DNA from 3 places in the Methylobacterium sp. SD274 genome. Region 2 is predicted to be linked to each of the others. Evidence: riboswitches for the same ligand, from Rfam matches in the RefSeq annotation. Region 2 holds a riboswitch; each other region holds the start of a gene.
The links. Region 2 has a riboswitch for cobalamin ahead of IPV08_RS04000 (TonB-dependent receptor). Riboswitches for the same ligand answer to the same signal wherever they lie in the genome.

Region 1: linked by a shared signal. The riboswitch ahead of IPV08_RS01015 (CbtB-domain containing protein) and the one ahead of IPV08_RS04000 (TonB-dependent receptor) in region 2 are both predicted to bind cobalamin.
Region 3: linked by a shared signal. The riboswitch ahead of IPV08_RS22895 (TonB-dependent siderophore receptor) and the one ahead of IPV08_RS04000 (TonB-dependent receptor) in region 2 are both predicted to bind cobalamin.

What each region holds. Positions count from the first base shown of each region.
Region 1 is NZ_JADIJP010000001.1:213,131-219,629, forward strand. Features, by position in the region: gene IPV08_RS00995 (DUF4349 domain-containing protein) at 1-867, opposite strand, end outside; gene cobW (cobalamin biosynthesis protein CobW) at 873-1,907, opposite strand; gene IPV08_RS01005 (DUF1636 domain-containing protein) at 1,904-2,326, opposite strand; gene IPV08_RS01010 (CbtA family protein) at 2,319-3,098, opposite strand; gene IPV08_RS01015 (CbtB-domain containing protein) at 3,129-3,305, opposite strand; cobalamin riboswitch at 3,362-3,556, opposite strand; gene cobU (bifunctional adenosylcobinamide kinase/adenosylcobinamide-phosphate guanylyltransferase) at 3,663-4,175, shown strand; gene cobO (cob(I)yrinic acid a,c-diamide adenosyltransferase) at 4,172-4,792, shown strand; gene IPV08_RS01030 (hypothetical protein) at 4,792-5,499, shown strand; gene IPV08_RS01035 (cobyric acid synthase) at 5,557-6,499, shown strand, end outside.
Region 2 is NZ_JADIJP010000003.1:113,845-120,343, forward strand. Features, by position in the region: gene IPV08_RS03995 (TonB-dependent siderophore receptor) at 49-2,454, shown strand; cobalamin riboswitch at 2,552-2,754, shown strand; gene IPV08_RS04000 (TonB-dependent receptor) at 3,052-5,253, shown strand; gene IPV08_RS04005 (PepSY domain-containing protein) at 5,247-6,499, shown strand, end outside.
Region 3 is NZ_JADIJP010000044.1:10,631-17,129, reverse strand. Features, by position in the region: gene IPV08_RS22910 (ABC transporter ATP-binding protein) at 1-690, shown strand, start outside; gene IPV08_RS22905 (hypothetical protein) at 665-1,627, shown strand; gene IPV08_RS22900 (AAA family ATPase) at 1,678-2,172, shown strand; cobalamin riboswitch at 2,269-2,468, shown strand; gene IPV08_RS22895 (TonB-dependent siderophore receptor) at 2,578-4,686, shown strand; gene IPV08_RS22890 (heparan-alpha-glucosaminide N-acetyltransferase domain-containing protein) at 4,686-5,867, shown strand; gene IPV08_RS22885 (hypothetical protein) at 6,180-6,499, opposite strand, start outside.

The sequences.
Region 1 (6,499 bases), on a different contig from region 2:
ACGCCACAGCGCGCGAAGGAGAAGCACGCCGATCAGCACCAGCGGTAACCATGGCAGGCCGGCGACGACGAAGCGCAAGGCCGATCCCGCGCTCATGCCGAAGGTCTGGCCCGCCTGGGCCCAGGCTTCCTCCACGGGGGCGAGGGGCCCGGCACGCGCCTCGTCGGAGCTTAGGGCGATGGAGACGAGCTCGGTGTCCACGCGCTGGTTCAGGCCGCGCTGCTTGGCATCGGCTTCCTCGATCTGCGACTGAACCTGCGCCAATTCCTGCGCGATGCGGATCAGATCCTCCACGCGCGGGTCGGGCCGTGCAGCGATCGCGTCGAGCCGGGCGCGATAGGCGGTGAGTTGGGCCAAGCGCCGGCCGCCATCCTCGATGGCGTCCGTCAGATCGTCGGCACGTGTCGACTGGCTCCGGAGTACGACGTCACCCGCCGCCTCGCCGGGGAGGGGCGCCGTGACGAAGGCCATGAAGGGCGCGACGGACTCATGCGGCAGTCGGACCTGGACCTGCGCCTGCGGACGGCCCGCAGGCCTGCGGCCATCGTCGATGGACGCAGCGACGAGGACACATTTCAGGGCCGCCTCGTTCAGGCAGCGGTCGCGCGCCGCCTCGAAATGCGCGTTCACCCGCTGGGGCGGTAATCCGATGGTCAGGTCGTGGGTATAGGCGAGCTTCGCATCGCTCGTCTGGGCGAGCGGGCGGGCCACCGGAGCGAGGCGTGCCGTCGCCCGGCTGTCCGAGGCCTGAAACTCCGGTTTGGGTGGGCGTGAATCCGAGCAGCCAGCTATCGCCGCGAGAGCCGCCAGGCCGGACGCGGCCACGAGGCCGCGGCACCCGTGAGCCAGGATCCGTCGGGCGGTCAACGCGCTCACCCCGCCAGGGCGGCTGCCACCGCCCCCTGGTCGAAACCCTTCAGCCCGATGACCACGAGCCGGCCGTCGCGGTTCTCGCTCGCCCGCCAGGGGCGGTCGTAATGATGGGCGATACGGGCACCGACGCCCTGGACCACGAGGCGCATCGGCTTGCCGGTGACCTCGGCGAAGCCCTTGATCCGCAGGACGCCGCTGGTCTCGGCGGCGCGGGCGACGCGGGAGGCCAGATCCTCGGCGCTCGCCGTGGCAGGCACCGCAATGGCCACGGAGTCGAAATCGTCGTGATCGTGGTCCTCGCCCTCGCCGTGATGGGAGGGGCGGGCGTCGAGATCGTCCTCGGCGGCGGCGCCGAGACCGAGGATCACGCGCGGATCGAGGCGGCCATGCTCGGCCTCGACCATCTTCACCGCGCGCGGCAGCTGGCGCTCCACCTCGGCGCGGACCTTGGCCTTGCCGGCTTCGTCGAGGAGGTCGGCCTTGTTCATCACCACGAGGTCGGCGCAGAGGAGCTGGTCCTCGAACACCTCTTCCAGCGGGTTGTCGTGATCGACGCTGGCATCGTCGGCGCGCTGGGCGGCGAGGGCCGCCGGATCGTCGGCGAAGAAGCCGGCAGCGACGGCGGGGCCGTCGATGACCGCGATCACCCCGTCCACGGTCACCCGCGAGCGGATGGCCGGCCAGTGGAAAGCCTGGACCAGGGGCTTCGGCAGAGCGAGGCCGGACGTCTCGATGAGGATGTGCTCCGGCGGGTCAGCGCGGTCGAGGAGCTTGTTCAGGGCCGGCACGAAATCGTCCGCCACGGTGCAGCAGATGCAGCCATTGGCGAGTTCCACGATGTCCTCATCCTGGCAACCCTCGATGCCGCAGGCGGCCAGGAACGATCCGTCGAAGCCGATATCGCCGAACTCGTTGACGATGATGGCGAGCCGACGACCGCCGGCATTCTCCACGAGGTGACGGACGAGGGTCGTCTTCCCGGCTCCGAGGAAGCCGGTGACGATGGTGCAGGGGATCTTCTCGACGATGCTCATTCGGCGGCGTCCGGAATTCTGTCCGCGCGGGGCGGAGGAAACGGGGGAATGCGGGCGACGACGCCTTTGCGGAACGCCTCCGGCCGCGCCTTCCAGGGCACGATGCCGTCGGGCGTCTCCGCGTACAGGCCGATGCCCGCGAGGATGGTTCTGGCGGATTCGACCGGGTCGAGATCGCCGTAAACGTAGGTCCAGCGGCCTTCGGAAGCCACGGCGACCGTGCAGGGGCGCTTGCAGACCGACAGGCACTCGACGCTCTCGACCGCGATGCCCTCGATGGCGGCTTCCTTCACCGCATCGCGCAGCGCCGAGACGAGGCGGGCCCCGGCGCGGGGCTCGGATGTGTCGCCGGCCGTGCGGCAGGTGGCGCAGACATAGAGTACGACCGGGCTGCCGGCCTGGATGTCCTCGTCAGGCATGTGACGTCGCCGGGCTCTTGCGCCCGACGCTGTTCCAGGCCCAGCCGAAGGCGAGGCCGATCACCGCCCAGAACACGAAGGCGATGCCGAGCGACCGAGCGGCGAATTGGGCCGCGTAGCCCGGGGGCAGGGCGGAGGCGGTGTGGCTCGTCTCCGGCGCTCCGGCCAGATGCGGCGCGACGAGGAGCACGATCCCTCCAGCGATGGCGATGGAGGAGCGGCGGATCGCGATGAGGTAGAGCCCCATGGCGGTGGCGGCCGCGGTCATGATCCACCAGAACTGGCGTTCGGCGAGCGGAGCCGCCTCCATGCCGGGTAGTTCCGGCGGGAGGCCGAGGGAAGGGGCGAGGGCCACGGCGAGGAACCCCGCGATCGCGAATCGCAGGCCGGTTTCCGGGCTCGGCTCGCGCCCACAGGCAATGAGAGCCGCGCCCAGTAACAGGGCGTAGCCGACGCCGCCGACCAGGGTCGCGAGGGCGGTGAAGACCATCCGGGGCAGGCCGGGGCCGGGCTGCCAGGCCGGAGCGACCTCGCCGCCTTCGACACCGTCCGTCTTGCCACCATGGTCGTGGCCCGAATGGACGGGCACGAGGAGGGAGGCCGGGGAGGCGCCGCGCGGCATCCATAGCGCGGCTGGCGCCGTGGCTTCGCCGCTCTCGTAACGCTCGGCCGCGATGATCAGCGGCGAGGTGAGGGCGAGCTGCAAGCCCGTGGCGACGACAGCCGCCAGGAAGCCGGCGACCAGGGCCGCCGACACGAGTCGGATCATCATGAAATCAGGTCCTGGCTGAGCGCGAGGCGGTCAGTGGCAGGGGAAATTCTGGGCGTGCCGGAAATCGTGGGCCGCGTTGTGCAGCGCCATCGCCGGGGCGAAGCCGGCCATGAAGACGAGCCCGAGGCCGAGGAAAGCGGCCATGAGCACTGCGCCGAGACGCTCGTTGCTGCGGGTGCCGGTGAGGGCGAGGGTGTTCGTGGTCATCGTGTCAGGTCTCCGGCCGCCCCGCCGGCGGCGTTCGAGGATAGAGCGGGAGGACGATTTGGTCCCCTTCGGAAGGCAGGTCTCCTGGCTCGCGGGTCATCCGGTCCTGCCGCCTTCCCGGATCGCTCCGGTGGCCGATGGCAGGCCCGTCTCCGCTCACAGTTGCGGGGGCAGCTGCGGTTTCAGGCGCGAGCCCTCACCGCATTCCCTTTTCACCCCGTCGCCGGGGCACCGTCCGAACTTCGCTTCTACGCGCTCGCGCGACCGCTGACAACGCGCCGCCAAAGCGTTTTACCGGCTTTGACGGGGCAGGGCGGTTTCGCGCTAAAGGGAGCCATGCGGCAGCCTTCTCCAAGAATGACACTGGTTCTCGGCGGCGCGCGCTCGGGCAAGAGCCTGCATGGGGAACGCCTCGTCGAAGCCCACCCGGCGCCTTGGCTCTACCTCGCCACCGCGCAGGCCTGGGACGACGAGATGCGGGAGCGCGTCGCCCTTCACCGGTCGCGCCGCTCGGCGGATTGGATCACCCGGGACGTGCCGATCGACCTGGCCGAGGCCGTCGCTGCGGCGACAGGGCCGGTGCTCGTCGATTGCCTGACCCTGTGGCTGACCAACCTGATCCTGTCCGAGGCCGATATCGAGGCGGCGAGCGCTGCCCTGATCGAGGCCTGCGGCCGCGCGCCGGGGCCGGTGGTGCTCGTCGGCAACGAGGTCGGTCTCGGCATCGTGCCGGACAACGCGCTCGCCCGCCGCTTCCGCGACGCGGCCGGGCGACTGCACCAGCGCCTCGCCGCGCGGGCCGACCATGTGGTGTTCATGGTGGCGGGACTGCCGATGATCGTGAAACCCCAACCCGGAGCGAGCGCATGAACGATCTGGAGATAAATGACGCGGAGGCCGACCGTCACCGCGAGAAGATGGAGAAGCGCAAGGCCGTCCAGGACGCCGAAGTCGCGGGCAAGACGATCGAGAAGGGCCTGCTCATCGTCAATACCGGTCCCGGCAAGGGCAAGACCACGGCCGGGCTCGGCCTCGTCCTGCGGGCGCTCGGCCATGGCTGGCGGGTCGGCGTGGTCCAGTTCATCAAGGGAGCCTGGGATACGGGCGAGAAGCACGCGCTGAAGGCCTTCGGCGACCGGATCGAATGGCATACGCTCGGCGAGGGCTTCACCTGGGAGACGCAAGACAAGGCCCGCGACATCGCCGCCGCCGAGCATGCCTGGGCCAAAGCCGAGGAACTGATGGCCGACCCGACCATCCGTCTCGTCCTCCTCGACGAACTCAACATCGCCCTGCGCTACGATTACCTGACCATCGACGCCGTGGTGGCGGCTTTCCGGGCGCGCCGGCCCGACCTCCACGTCATCGTCACCGGCCGCAACGCCAAGCCGGCCCTCATCCAGGCCGCCGACCTCGTCACCGAGATGGGCAGCGTGAAGCACCATTTCTCGGCCGGCGTGAAGGCGCAGGAGGGGATCGAATTCTGATGCGGACGGCCTTCCTCTCGCTCGGTCTTCTCGCCACCATGTCGGCGGCGGCCTCCGCGGAGTCCATCACATCCTGGCCGGACACCTATCTCGCCCGCGTCGAGGCGCTGGCGGTGATGGAGGGGCTGAACGCGCGGCTCCTGGCGAGCCGCAGCGCCACCGCGACCCTCGAAGGCTGGTGCTCCGAGCACGGCATGGCGACGGACCCGCGGCTCACGGCGACCCTCCTGCGCGATGTGGACAAGCCCGCCTCGGAAGAGACGCGCCGACGGCTCCAGGCCGTGCCGGATACACCTTTGAAGTATCGCCGTGTCCGGCTCGCCTGCGGCGATCACGTCCTGTCGGAAGCGGACAATTGGTATGTGCCGGAGCGGCTGAACCCGGAGATGAACCGCCTGCTGGAGACGACCGACACGCCCTTTGGCAAGGCGGTCCAGGCGCTGGGCACCACCCGCCAGACCATTGGGGCGGACCGTCTCTGGCAGCCTCTGCCGCCCGGTTGGGACCAGGCGGCCCCGCCCCATCCCGCCTGCGCGCCGCTCGCGATTCCGGACCGCCTGTTCAGTCATCGCGCCGTGCTGTTCACGGCCGAGCGGGTGCCGTTCTCGGAGGTCGTCGAGACCTACGCCTCCGCCATCCTCGATTTCCGCCGGGCCGCGCGGCCGCCCGATCCCGTCTGCGTCGCCGGCGCGCCGTCGCGGCCCTGACGCGGCCGTGCTAGGGCACGCCAACGCCCCTCGGCACACCGGACGAGACCCGATCGCATGACTGCCCGCGCCTTCATGATCCAGGGCACCGGCTCGGATGTCGGTAAGTCGCTGATCGTGGCCGGCCTGTGCCGCGCCTTCACGCGGCGCGGCCTCGCCGTGCGACCGTTCAAGCCGCAGAACATGTCCAACAACGCGGCCGTTACCGCCGATGGCGGCGAGATCGGCCGGGCCCAGGCGCTGCAGGCGCGGGCCTGCGGGGTGGCGCCTTCCATCCACATGAACCCGGTCCTGCTGAAGCCCCAGAGCGAGACCGGCTCGCAGGTGGTGGTGCAGGGCCGGATGGTCGGCACCGCGAAGGCGCGAGATTACCAGGCCTGGAAGCCGCGTCTCCTGGCCTCCGTGCTCGAAAGTTTCGATCATCTGAAGGGCCAGGCCGACCTCGTCATCGTCGAGGGGGCCGGCTCGGCCTCCGAGGTCAACCTGCGGCGGGGCGACATCGCCAATATGGGCTTTGCGCGGGCCACCGACACGCCCGTGATCCTGCTCGGCGACATCGACCGGGGTGGCGTCATCGCCAGTCTCGTCGGCACCAAGGCGGTGATCGCGCCCGAGGATGCGGCGATGATCGTGGGCTTCCTCGTCAACCGGTTTCGCGGCGACCCGAGCCTGTTCGCCGACGGCATGGAGATCGTCGCCACGGCGACCGGCTGGCCCGCCCTCGGCCTCGTGCCGCATTTCCCCGAGGCCGCGCGCCTGCCCGCCGAGGATGCGCTCGGCCTCGCCGGTTCCGCCTCATCCGGCCGGACGCGCATCCGCGTCGCCGTGCCGGTCCTGCCGCGCATCGCCAATTTCGACGACCTCGATCCGCTACGGGCGGAGCCGGAGGTGGAGGTCGTGCTGGTCCGGCCCGGCGAGGCGATTCCGGGCGACGTCGCCCTCGTCCTGCTGCCGGGCTCAAAGACCACGATCGACGATCTCGACGCCCTCCGTCGCGAGG
Region 2 (6,499 bases):
GTCTGCGCCGTATTTCCGACGATCAAGGTCTTCCCTATGTCTGATGGCATGTTGCTCTCTTCTGGCACGTTCTCTCACAAAGCCGTGAGTGGCATGCGCTGCCTCGCCGGCGTCTCGACCGTGGCGCTGCTCGCCATGGTTCCCGCCCTGTGGAGCGGGGAAGCCTTCGCCCAAGCCGCTTCGGGCGGCACGGCGGCGGTGCAGCTCGATACCTTGTCGGTGCAGGGCTCCGGCGCGGGTGTCGGCAGCGGCAGCACCAATGACAGCATCGTCGCGGCGAATTCCTACGTCGTGACGCGCAGCTCGTCCGGCACCAAGACCAACGCCAACCTGCGGGAGATTCCGCAATCGATCTCGGTGGTGACGCAGAAGCAGCTCGAGGATCGCGGCGCGCAGAACCTCGCCGATGCGCTCGCCTACACGGCCGGCGTCGTTTCCTCGCCTCAGGGCGAAGATGGCCGCTTCGACCAGCTCATCATCCGCGGCTTCGACCAGACCATCCGTGGCGTCTACCGCGACGGCCTGCGCCTGCCCGTCACCAGCTTCTCCGGCTTCCCGCAGGAGCCCTACGGGATCGAGCGCATCGACGTCCTGCGCGGGCCGACCTCGGGTCTCTACGGCCTGAACGATCCGGGCGGGCTCGTGAACTTCGTCAGCAAGAAGCCCCTCGACGTGCCTTTGCGCGAGATCTACGGCTCTTACGGCACCTACAACCGCAAGCAGTTCGGCTTCGACCTGAGCGGCCCGGCCAATCCCGAAAAGACCATCCTCTACCGGATCACCGGCTTCCTGCGGAACGGTGGCACCCAGGCCGATTACGTCGATCTCGACCGGGTCTACATCGCCCCGGCCGTCACCTTCCGGCCGTCGGCCGATACCAGCCTGACGCTTCTGGGCAATTACCAGAAGGATGTCTCGGGCGATAAGTACCGCTTGATCCCGCAATACTACACCAACGGGTCGAACCCGCTGAAGGCCAACCTGCGCGACCGCTTCCTCGGCGAGCCCGATTTCAGCCGGTTCAAGTCCGAGCGCGCCATGGCCGGCTACGAGTTCTCGCACCGCTTCGACAACGAATGGACCGTGCGCCAGAATCTGCGCTACGCCCATGCCAGCACCAACTACAACAGCATCTACCCGACCGGGCTGAACAATACGGCTTCACCCTCGCTCATCAACCGTTCGGCCCAGACCTGGCTGGAGGATTACGGCGTCTTCACCGTCGATACCCAGATCCAGCACGAGCACGTGTTCGACTGGTTCAAGAACACCGCCCTGCTCGGCATCGATTACAGCAACATCCAGAACAAGAGCGACCAGAGGGGCGGCCCGACCCAGGCCTTCTTCGATCCCAACTTCCTGCTCGGCGCCCCGGCGCCAGCGCTGGTCGGGCCGATCGACGTCCTCAACCCGACCTATGGCTCGGCCGTCGCCCCCCTGCAGAGGACGCTGTTGAGCCGGCTGTCGCAGGAGCAGACCGGCATCTACGCCCAGGATCAGGTGAAGTTCGGCAACGGTTTCCTGTTCAGCGCCAACGCCCGCTACGATTGGGTGAAGACGCGGACGGATGTGCAGAACCCCGCCCTCGATGCCGTGCGTACGACGCTGAACAGTATCGGCGTCGCAAACGCCATCCCGACCAATTTCGGGGTCACCCAGAATGCGGAATCGTATAGCGGCCGCGTCGGGCTGTCGTATCTCTTCGACAACGGCCTGACGCCCTACGTCGCGGCCGCGCGCTCGTTCAACGTGCTGCCGTTCTACATCCAGTCGAGCACGCCGAGCCCGATTGTCCCCATTGCCCCGGCCACCTACTCGATCGGCCCCGCCAAGCCCGAGATCGGGGAGACGGTCGAGGGCGGTATCAAGTTCCAGCCGCCCGGATCGAACAGCACGTTCCTCCTGTCGTATTTCGACACGAAGAAAACCAATGCGCTGACCTTCGATCCGACCGATCCGCTGCAGCAGGCCTATTACCAGACCGGCGAGATCGCGGTGAACGGCGTCGAGGTCGAGGCCACCGTGGAACTGGCCGAAGGGTTCCGCCTACTGAGCTCGCTCACCGCCCTCAACGCGCGGGTGACCAAGGATACGCCCCCGGACGCGCGGTTCGCGAGCACAGTCGGTAATCGTCCCATTCAAGTTCCGAACATCGTGATCTCGAACTGGGCCGACTATACCGTCCAGACTGGCGTGTTCCGTGGTCTCGGCTTCGGCTTCGGCGTTCGTTACATCGGCGACACGTTCGGCGATGCCGCCAACACCATCCGCGTGCCGGATTACTTCCTGATGGATGCGTCGATCCGCTATACCTACGACAACTGGCGCTTCCAGGTGGCCGCCAACAACCTCGCCGACCGGGTCTATGTCGGCACCTGCGCCCAACTCGGATATGTCGGCTGCAATTACGGCGACGGCCGCCGTATCACCGGCTCCGTCACCTACCGCTGGTAGGCGATACGCATCCGATGAGATCGGCCCCGGATCGAACGGTCCGGGGCTTTTCTTTTGGGCTGTTGCCGTCACGTCGTTGACGCGGTCTCTCGCCCTCGACTAGCCTGACGATGACGGTTCCCCTTCGGGGGATCAAAAGGGAACGCGGTGAGGGTCTTGAGCCCGATGCCGCGGCTGCCCCCGCAACTGTAAGCGGCGAGCCCATCATCAACACGTCACTGGAGGCTCCGGCTTCTGGGAAGACGATGAGAGGGCGTCGACCCGCGAGCCAGGAGACCTGCCGTCAGTCGTGGTCACACGCGAAACGCATCGGGCGGGGTGTCCTGGTGGGGTGTCGGGACCTGCGCTCGCGTGGGGATCGGCTTCGTTCGCGGTGACGTGCCACTGCGCTGAGCCGCGCCTGCCGTTCGCCCGCGATGCCCGATCGTCCCTGTTCCTTCCGTTACAGAATCGCTCCACAGCTTGCCCTCGGCGAGACCGTTTGGTCCTCCGCGCAGGCATTTTGCCCGGTTCGACGTATTGTAACGTTATAACATACGATCTAGCAGAAGGGGCGCGGCATTCGGCCAGCGATCACTCCGGTTTGCCCAAACGAACATGCCCACACAGGTCACCCACCGCGCCCCCGGGCGGATCTCGCCGGCCCGCGCCACCGCTTTCATCGCGTCACTCCTCGGCTCGACCCTGCTCGCGGGCGAGGTCCGGGGCCAGGATTCCATCGGCCAGAATGCCGTCACCCTCGACCAGCTCACCGTGGAGGGGAGCGGGGTCAGCCTGACTCGCGCCAACCCGGTCGGGCTCAACCTCTCGACCCCCTCCCGCAGCGCCAGTCGCCTCGGCCTGACGCCGCTGGAGACGCCCGCCAGCATCGATGTCATCAGCGGCGAGACCGCGCGCATCCGGGGCCAGAACACGGTGGTCGAGGCGGTGACGCAGAACGCCACCGGCATCACCACCATCGCGTCGCCCGGCAACGGCAACGGCGCCTTCTCCAGCCGGGGCTTCGCCGGCCCGAACTCGATCCAGCAGCTCTATGACGGCACGCGGCTGTTCGTGGGCGCCGGCACGGTGACCTTCCCGTTCGATACCTGGAACGTGGAGCGGATCGAGGTGCTACGCGGCCCGGCCTCCGTGCTCTATGGCGACGGCGCCATCGGCGGCGTGGTCAACGTGGTCTCGAAGAAGCCGAGCTTCACGCCGATCCATGCCGCCCGTGCCGCCACCGGGTCGGACGGGCTCGCGCGCCTCGCCGTCGATCTCGGCGGTCCAATCGGCGATGCGGTGGCCTACCGCCTCAATGTCAGCGGCAACCGCGACGGCGGCTGGACCAGCCCGAATGGGGATTTCCGCAACCTCGCGGTCTCGGGCGCGCTGCTGTTCCAGCTCAACCCCGATCTCGCCGTCACCCTCAGCCACGATCTCGGCTACCAGGAGCCCGCGCGCTACTGGGGCACGCCGCTGGTCAATGGCCGGATCGTCCAGTCCCTGCGCAACAACAACTACAATGTCGACGGCGCGAAGATCGTCTGGGCCGATAACTGGACCCAACTCAAGACCGAGTGGACGCCGAGCGCCGACATCACCATCCGCAACACCGCCTACCGGCTGCAGAGCCGTCGCCACTGGCTCGATGTCGAGCAGTACCGGTTCAATAGCGGTACGGGACGGATCGACAGGTCCGACTACCTCGAAATCTACCACAACCAGGAGCAGGTCGGGAACCGCTTCGACGCGGCCTTCAAGGGCAACCTGTTCGGCTTCCGCAACGAGTTCGCCATTGGGTTCGACGTCAACCACGTGGATTTCCGCCACACCAACAACTTCTCCAGCGCGGGCGGCGGCCTCGTCACCAGCGTCGATCCGTTCACCTACGATCCGGGCCTGTTCCCGGCCAATGGCCGCGCCAGCCCGGCCTATGCCACCAGCACCAACCAGGCCTCGGTCTTCGCCGAGAACCGGCTGATCCTCAGCGACCAACTCTCCTTCCTCACCGGAATGCGTTTCGACGCGCCGACCCTGCACCGGCGCAACCTCGCCACCGGCGACACCTTCGCGCGCTCGTTCGAGGCCCTGAGCTACCGGTTCGGCCTCGTCTACAACCCGACGCCGGATTCGGCCCTCTACGTGCAATACGCCACCGCCACCGATCCGGTGGGGAGCCTCATCAGCCTGTCGCAAACGAACGCCAATTTCGACCTCTCCACCGGCGAACAGGTCGAGGTCGGGGCCAAGGGCCTCGCGCTGAACGGCGCCCTCGAATGGACGGTGGCGGGCTACCGCATCGTCAAGGACAACCTGATCTCGGCGGTGCCGGGCCAGCCCAATGTCTCGACCCAGGTCGGCCGGCAATCCTCGCACGGGGTGGAGGGGGCGCTCGCCCTGCGCCTGCCCGACGGCTGGCGCATCGACGCCAACCTCGCCCTGCTCCACGCGCAATACGACGAGTTCCGGGAAGGGGCGGCGTCCTATGCGGGCAACCAGCCCAAAGACGTGCCCGAGCGCGTCGCCAATGTCTGGCTCAATTGGGCCTTCGCCCGCGACTGGGAGGCGCGGATCGGGCTGCAGAATGTCGGCCGGGTCTTCAGCGACTTCTCCAACACCGCGCCGCGGCCCGACTACACCCTGGCCCATCTCGGCCTCGACCATCAGGTCACCCCGGCCTCGCGCCTGAGCCTTCGCGTCTACAATCTGTTCGATACAACCTACGCGATCAGCGGCAACGCCGTGGACGGGATCGGCACCAACTGGATCCTCGGGCGCCCGCGCTCGTTCGAGGTCGCCTACAGCGTCGCGTGGTGAGCCTGTTCAAGCAGGGCAAGCGGTGGCTGGTCCTCGGCCATCGCTGGCTGGGCATCGGAACCGGGCTGCTCTTCGCCCTCTGGATCGGCTCCGGGCTGGTGATGCTCTATGTGCCGTTCCCGAGCTTGACGGAGACGGAGCGCCTCGCGCGTCTTCGCCCGATGGCGTGGGAGGCGGTCGCGGTCTCGCCGGACGAGGCGCTGACCGCCGCCGGGCTGCATGGCATGCCCCGCAGCCTCGATCTGGAGATGCGTGGCGACGAGCCGATCTACCGGATGTCGTCCGGCGACGGCCGCCGCATTACGCTCTCCGCGCGAACCGGTACGCTGGCGGGTCCGGTCGATGCCGAGGCGGCCCGGCGCCTCACCGGGGCCGGTCCCGGCGCGTCCGTGGAGGAGGTCGCGCGTGACCAATGGACGGTGACGGCGCGCTACGATCCCCTGCGGCCCTTCCACAAGGTCGCGTTGAACGACGCGGCCGGCACCGAACTCTACGTTTCGGAAAGGACGGGAGGAATCGTGCTCGACACGACGCGGTTCGAGCGTGGCTGGAACTGGGTCGGCGCCGTCACCCACTGGGTCTATCTCACGCCGCTGCGCGCCCGCGCCGACCTCTGGCGCGATGTGGTGCTCTGGGTCTCCGGCATCGCCGCCTTCACGGCGCTCACCGGCCTCGTCCTGGGGATCTGGCGCCTGCGCGTGAGGCGGCGCTACGCGCGAGGGCGCGTCACGCCCTATCGCGGGATGGCGCGCTGGCACCATTTCGCCGGGCTTATCGGCGGGATCGGCCTCACCACCTTCATCCTCAGCGGCTGGCTCTCGATGAACCCGAACCGCTGGTTCACCTCCCTCGCGCCGCCCGCCGACCTGCGCGAGGCCTATGCCGGTGCGGACAACCCGATCGGCCTCACGACCGGGAGCCTACGCGCGTTGGCCGCCGATGCACCCCTCGGCCTGCATCTCGCGCGGATCGGCGGACACTGGGGCGCGACGGGGCTCGACCGTGCCGCCATGCGGGCGATCGGAGACGCACCCTCAACCGCCTGGATCGCGGCGGCGGCGGGTCTCGCGATGTCGGGTGCGAGGCTGGAGGGCGTCGAGCGCCTGGATTCCCACGACCTCTACTGGTCGCCGCTCACGAGCGGGACGCTCCCCATCCTGCGCCTGCGCTTTGCCGATCCCGCCGCGACTTGGCTGCAAGTCGACCCGCAGAGCGGCGAGATCCTCAACCGGCTCGACCGCTCGGG
Region 3 (6,499 bases), on a different contig from region 2:
CTGCTGCGCGCCCTCGCGGGCTTGGTCACCTCGACGAAGGGCCATGTGGCCCTCGACGGAATGCCGCTTGACGGCATCACCCGCGGCGCACGCGCCAAGCGCATCGCCGTCCTGTTCCAGGGTGGGAATGCCAATTGGCCGATGCAGGTACGGGACCTCGTCGCCCTCGGTCGCCTGCCGCATCGACGCGCGTTCGGCGGGCTCGACGCATCCGACCACGCCGCCATTGCGCGGGCCATGGCCCGGACCGACATGACGCGGTTCGCCGAGCGGACTGAGCCAACCCTATCCTCGGGCGAGCGGATGCGGGTGCTGCTCGCCCGTGCGCTCGCCGTCGAGGCCGAGTGGCTTCTCGCCGACGAGCCCATCACCGCCCTCGACCCGGCCCACCAACTCGACGCCATGATGCTGCTGCGGAGTGTGGCGTCGGCCGGGACCGGCGTCGTCGCCGTCCTGCACGACCTATCGTTGGCCGCACGGTTCTGCGACCGGATCGTGGTCCTGGATGCTGGACGTGTCGTTGTCGACGGGTGCCCCGACGTCGCGTTGACCGACCGGCTGCTTGCAAGCGTATTCGGCGTCGCGGTCCTGCGTGGGGTCGCGCCGGATGGAAGCCCCTACATCCTGCCCTGGAACCGTTCGGGGCCCAAACCGGAGGACATTGATGCAGCCTTCCCCAAACGGTCCTGATGCCACCGTCGCCCTCCTGCGCGAGGCGCTTGCCAATCCGACCACGGCTTGGAGCCTTGGCAGCTTCGGCGCCATCGCCGAGTTTATGCGCGATCCAAACGAACCCATCCTGACGCTGCCGGATGAGCGCCTTGGAATGGCGACCACACGCGGGGCCATCGCCCTAACCCCGAGCTCCGACCTGCGGCCCGTCGCCTACGAGACCGCCGTCTCGTCCGGCTGGAACCACACGCTTGCCCTCTGCCTACCGGAGGCGACCTGCGCGATGAACCGCCGGACCGTTGTGACGGAGCTCGGGCCCGACCGGAACGCTGCCCGGGTCGAGGATCGCGACGGCATCCTGTTCGACCTCGGCCTCGGCCTTCTCGCCGTCGACGCCTGCGTGCGGGCAAGCGATCCGGAGGCCGTCGCGCAGCTTCGGGCCGGCGTCGGCATGCCGCTGTTCGACCACGCCAACCCCATCGGGCCGCGTCTCGTCGCCATGAGCCCGCACCGGGTTTTCCTGGCGCGGATCGGACGCGTCGAGGTCTACGCCCCGATCCCCGGACCCGGAGGGACCAGTCCGGAGGGCCCGCATACGCATGTGCTGCCCAAGCTCCTGCGCAGCGGCCGCACCCATGCGGCCACAACCCCGATCCCCGCGGGCTGGGTTCCCTGTGCCGGCCTTCACCCGGCCCATCCCTATAAGGACATGTTGGGAGGGCGCATCGCCTTCGATGTGGGCCGCTACGAAGCGTTTCAGACGCTGCTCTACCGGTGGGGGGACCCGGAATTAGTGGCGATCAAGCGTGGGGAAGCCGAGACGCCCGGCGGTACCGTATCCAGTCGCCACGCCCAGAGCGCACGCCGCGTCGCCGATGCCCAGGCGCGTTACCTGCGGGGCGAGATCATTGAGAGCTTGGCCAGCGACGACGAAGACGCGGAGGCGACGGCCTGACCGTGCGGTCGTCGGTGTCCGGCGGGAATCGTCCGGGGGCCCCCCAGAGGGTGATCGGCCTGATCGGCTGCCCGGGCGCGGGGAAGACGACCTACGCCCGTCGCTTCAACCCTCTCGACGGCTGGGTCCACCTCACCCTCGACGACTTCCGGCAGACACTCTGGCCGCCGCACCGGCAGGTCTACTGGGAACTCAGGCAGGGCTCACATGACGATGCGGCTCGGGAAGTCCTGCACCAGGTCAAGGAAGCAGCCCTGGATGCCGCCCTGACGAAAGGCTTCAGCGTGGTGATGGCGGACACCCATCTCACCAGACCCGTGTTCGAGCGCGAGCTCGGGATCGTCGCCCGACACGGGCTCACCGTGGAGTGGAAAGTGTTCGACGTGCCGTGGGAGGTCCTGAAAGCCCGCAACGCTGAGCGCGGTCGCGTGGACCCGTCGCATCGCCAGCCCGATGAGGTCCTCCGGTTCACCTACGAGGTTTTCCAATCCCCGGACGCTTGGTGGCGTAGCTTGCCGCCGCAGCAGGTCGAGGTCCTGACCTGACGGACGCAGCGTGCGATCCGTGTTCCCAAGTGTTGCCGGCAGGGCATAACCCCTCGTGCATTGCACTTGGTCCGTTGACGGGCATGGGCGTCGGCATGTTAGCTCGGCCGTGACGGTTCCTCCCCGGAGGATCAAAAGGGAACGCGGTGCGGGGGTAGCCCCAACGCCGCGGCTGCCCCCGCAACTGTAAGCGGCGAGCCCTTCGCCACCGACGTCACTGAGCGGCCTCGCTCGGGAAGACGGTGAAGGGCGATGACCCGCGAGCCAGGAGACCTGCCGTCAGTCGTGGTCACACGCGAGACACGCTGGGCGGGGTGCCCCGGCGGGTGCGGAAGCATGCGCGTTGCGCGTGGTTCGGCCTCGTTCGCGGTGACGTGCCACTGCCGTCGCCCGAGGCCCATCAACGTGTACCGTTCACCGTCCATCCCGCTGATGTCCGTGCTGGCCCTGTCCTGCGCGATCCCCACCGCCGTCGCCGCCCAGGGGGCGCCCTCGGGCGAGACCGCCGTGGTGCTCGACGCGCTGTCGGTCGAGGGTACCCTTTCCGCCATGCCGACCTACCGGGTGCCCGAGCTCTACAGCGGCACCAAGACGGTGACGCCGCGCCGCGACCTGCCGCAGCAGGTCGACGTGGTGCCCCGGGAGGTCCTGGTCGACACCGCCGCGACCCGGGTCGAGCGCGCCCTCGACTACGTGCCCGGGGTCGGCAAGCAGAACGACTTCGGCGCCCAGAACCTCGCCCTGTACTCGGTGCGAGGCTTCGCAACCCAGGATATCTTCCAGAATGGGTTCAACATCGCCCGCGGCTACAACGGCGCCCCCGACACCCAGAACGTCCAGTCCATCGAGATCCTGAAGGGCCCGGCCGGCGCCCTCTATGGCCGCAGCGATCCGGGCGGGACCGTGAATATCCTCACCAAGCAGCCCGTAGCGCGACCCTTCGTCGAGATGGGCACTCTGTTCGGCAGCTTCGGCACCGCCCGCACCACGGTCGATGCCGGCGGTGCGTTGAGCGAGGACGGCAGCGTGCTCTACCGCTTCAACGGCGCGCTCGCCCGCCAGGACAGCTTTCGCGATTACGTCGACGGCGACCGGGTGCTCTTGGCGCCGGTGGTGAGCTGGCAGGTCACGCCCGATACCAAGATCACCTTCGAGGCGCAGTACCTGCGCAACCGCCAGACCTTCGACCGCGGCACCGTCGCGGTGAACAACCGCCTCGGCCTCGTCCCGCGCTCGCGCTTCTTCGGCGAGCCGGGCGACGATTCCGTGTCTGAGAGCGCGCTGCTGCAGGTGCGGTTGGAGCACGCCTTCAACACCGACTGGCATTTGCGGGTCGCCACGCACCTCAACACCGGTAGCCTCACCGGCCTGCAGACCGGCGCGACCGGGATCCTCGACGACGGGCGCACGCTGCTGCGCGAGTTCCGCCGGCACGACTTCACCTGGGGCGTTGCCATCGGCCAGGCCGAACTCGTCGGGCGCTTCGAGACCGGGCCCATCGCCCACACCTTGCTGCTCGGCCTGGAGTACGAGCTCTACAACAGCACCGAGAACCTCCTGCGCTCGACCCCGCGCCTCGACCCCTTCGCCATCGACCTGTTCAACCCCGTCTACGGGCAGGCCAAGCCTCCGTTCACGCGCCGCTACAGCGCCAGCGAGAACGTCGGCAACACAGCGGTCTACCTGCAGGACCAGATCGCCCTCAGCCCGGAATGGAAGCTGCTGCTGGGCAACCGCACCGACTTCTACAACCAGACCTTCCGCGACAAGGTCGCGAACGAGCGGACCGAGCAGGACCGCACCGGGTTCTCGCCGCGTGCCGGGCTCGTCTACCAGCCGCTGTCGTTCCTGGCGCTCTACGGCAACGTCGCCGCCTCGTTCCGCCCCAACACCGGCTTCGACAGCGCCTCCCGGCCCTTCGCTCCGGAGACGGGCTTCGCCTACGAGGTTGGGGCCAAGCTCGACCTGTTCGACGGCCTCAGCGTGACGGCCGCCGCCTTCCACATCGAGAAGGAGAACGTGCTCACCACCGATCCGGCGGACTTCTTCTTCCAGATCGCCGCGGGGGCCGTGCGAAGCCAAGGCTTCGACGTCAGCCTGGTCGGGCAGGTCACGCCCGAGTTCCGGGTGATCGGCGGGTACGCCTTCATCGACGCGGCGGTCACCCGGGACGAGGTGCTGAGGGTCGGATCACCGCTCCTCAACATTCCACGCCATAGCGGCTCGCTGCTAGGCATCTACGAGGTCCAGGCCGGCGACTGGAAGGGCTTTGGGATCGGCGGCGGGTTCCGAGCGGTCGGCTCGCGGCTCGGCGACAGCGGCATCGAGAGCTTCCGCTTGCCGGGTTACATCCTGACGGACGCGCTGGCCTACTACCGCTACGAGAACCTGCGCTTCGGGCTCAACGTCGACAACATTTTTGACGAGACCTACTACGAGCGCTCCTACAACACCTTCTGGGTCGGCGTCGGCGAGCCGCGGCGGGTCACCGTCAGCATGACGGCACGGTTCTGATGGGCGTGCAGCCGGAGAAGCCCGAGGCGTCGGTTCGCGCGCCAACCTTGCCAGGCCGCATCGCCTCCATCGATGCCCTGCGCGGGCTGGTCATGGTGCTCATGCTCCTCGACCACCTGCGCGAGACCTGGTTCCTGCACGTGCCCGTGGCCGACCCGGTCGACGCCCGGACCGCCCTGCCGGCCGTGGCCCTGGCCCGCCTCGTCGTCAGCCTGTGCGCACCCATCTTCGTCGCGGTGACCGGCATGGCTGCGTACCTGTTCGGTACCCGGCACACGCTGGCGGAGACACGGGCCTACCTGCTAAAGCGTGGGCTCGTGCTGATGGCGCTGGAGGTCCTCTATCTGTCGGAACTGTACTGGGGCGTGGCCAGTCCGACGCTCTGGCTGCAGGTGATCTGGTGCATCGGCGTCTGCATGATCGTCCTGGCGGTGCTGGTCGGCCTTCCACGCCCTGTCCTCCTCGCGGTCGGACTGCTGATCGTTTGCGGCCACAACCTCCTCGACCCGATCCACCTCCAACCTGAACAACCGTTTTTTGCGGTCTGGGCGATGCTGCACCAGCGCGACGTCATCGCGCTGCCCTTGGGGCTGGTCGCAAAGACGACCTACCCGGTGCTCCCGTGGATAGGTGTGATCGTGCTCGGCTACGCAATCGGTCCGTGGTTCCTGCCCGAAGTCGCCCCGCGCGCCCGCGAGCGCCAGTTCCTGGCCCTCGGCTGCGGGATGCTCGTCGCCTTCTTGGTCCTGCGTCTGGCGAACGGCTACGGCGACAAGCCCTGGTTCGTCGTCGAGGGCGACGCGCTTCGAACCACGATTAGCTTCGTCTCGCTGACGAAGTATCCCCCCTCGCTGCTGTTCCTGCTACTGACGCTCGGGATTGGGGCGCTGCTCCTCATCGCGCTTGAACGAATGCGCGACGCCCCAGTCATCGCGGCTTTAGCAGTGTTCGGCGGTGCGCCGATGTTCTTCTACCTGTTCCACCTGACGATCCTGCGTCTCCTGTATCACGGTGCCGCCGCCATCTGGGGCCCGACACAGGGCACGGTGTTCGGGGTCGCAAGCTATGGCTGGGTGCTGGCCTGGTACGTCGGGCTGGTCGTACCCTTGTACTGTCCGACGGCGTGGTTCTCGCGCTTCAAGGTGGCACGTCGTGATATCGCCTGGCTGAAGTATCTCTAGGTCCAAATCAAAGCCGAGTGCAGTCGTCTAGCTCTTTCTCCGACGATTTGATTTATGACAGCACAGGTGGGTTTTCACTTAACGCTAGCCATGGTCTTTGATCGGTTGTTCAGGGACGTATAAGCCTCGACTGTCTCTATGCAAATGACTGCCTTCATGCATCAGCCAAGCTCTGGTGAACGACGAAGTTGGGTCGGTAAAGGACGAGGCCAGGACGGGCCCAGCGTTTGTCACCATCACGAGGGCGGCCGGCAGAACGAGGTTGATCCGCATACGGGTCTCCTTGAGGGGCGGCCGCCCCGTGAGACGATCCTACTTCAGCAACATCGCGAGGGAAGCGCCGGCGGGCGAGGAGAGCTCCTTGGCGTCGATGGTGCCCTCGGCATCCGGGTCTGCGGCCTTAAAGCGCGCGGCCACCACGGCGAGGTATTCCTTCTTGTCGAGGGTGCCGTCGGTATCTGGGTCGGCGGCCTTCATCTCGGCGGCCGTCATCAGGCCGGCAAGCTCCTTAGCATCGAGGGTGCCGTCCTTATCGGGGTCGAGCATGTCGAACTTCATGGACGCGGCGGCCTGGGCCTCCTTGAGGTCGATGGTGCCGTCCTTGTCGGGATCGAACGCCGCGACGGTGGCGG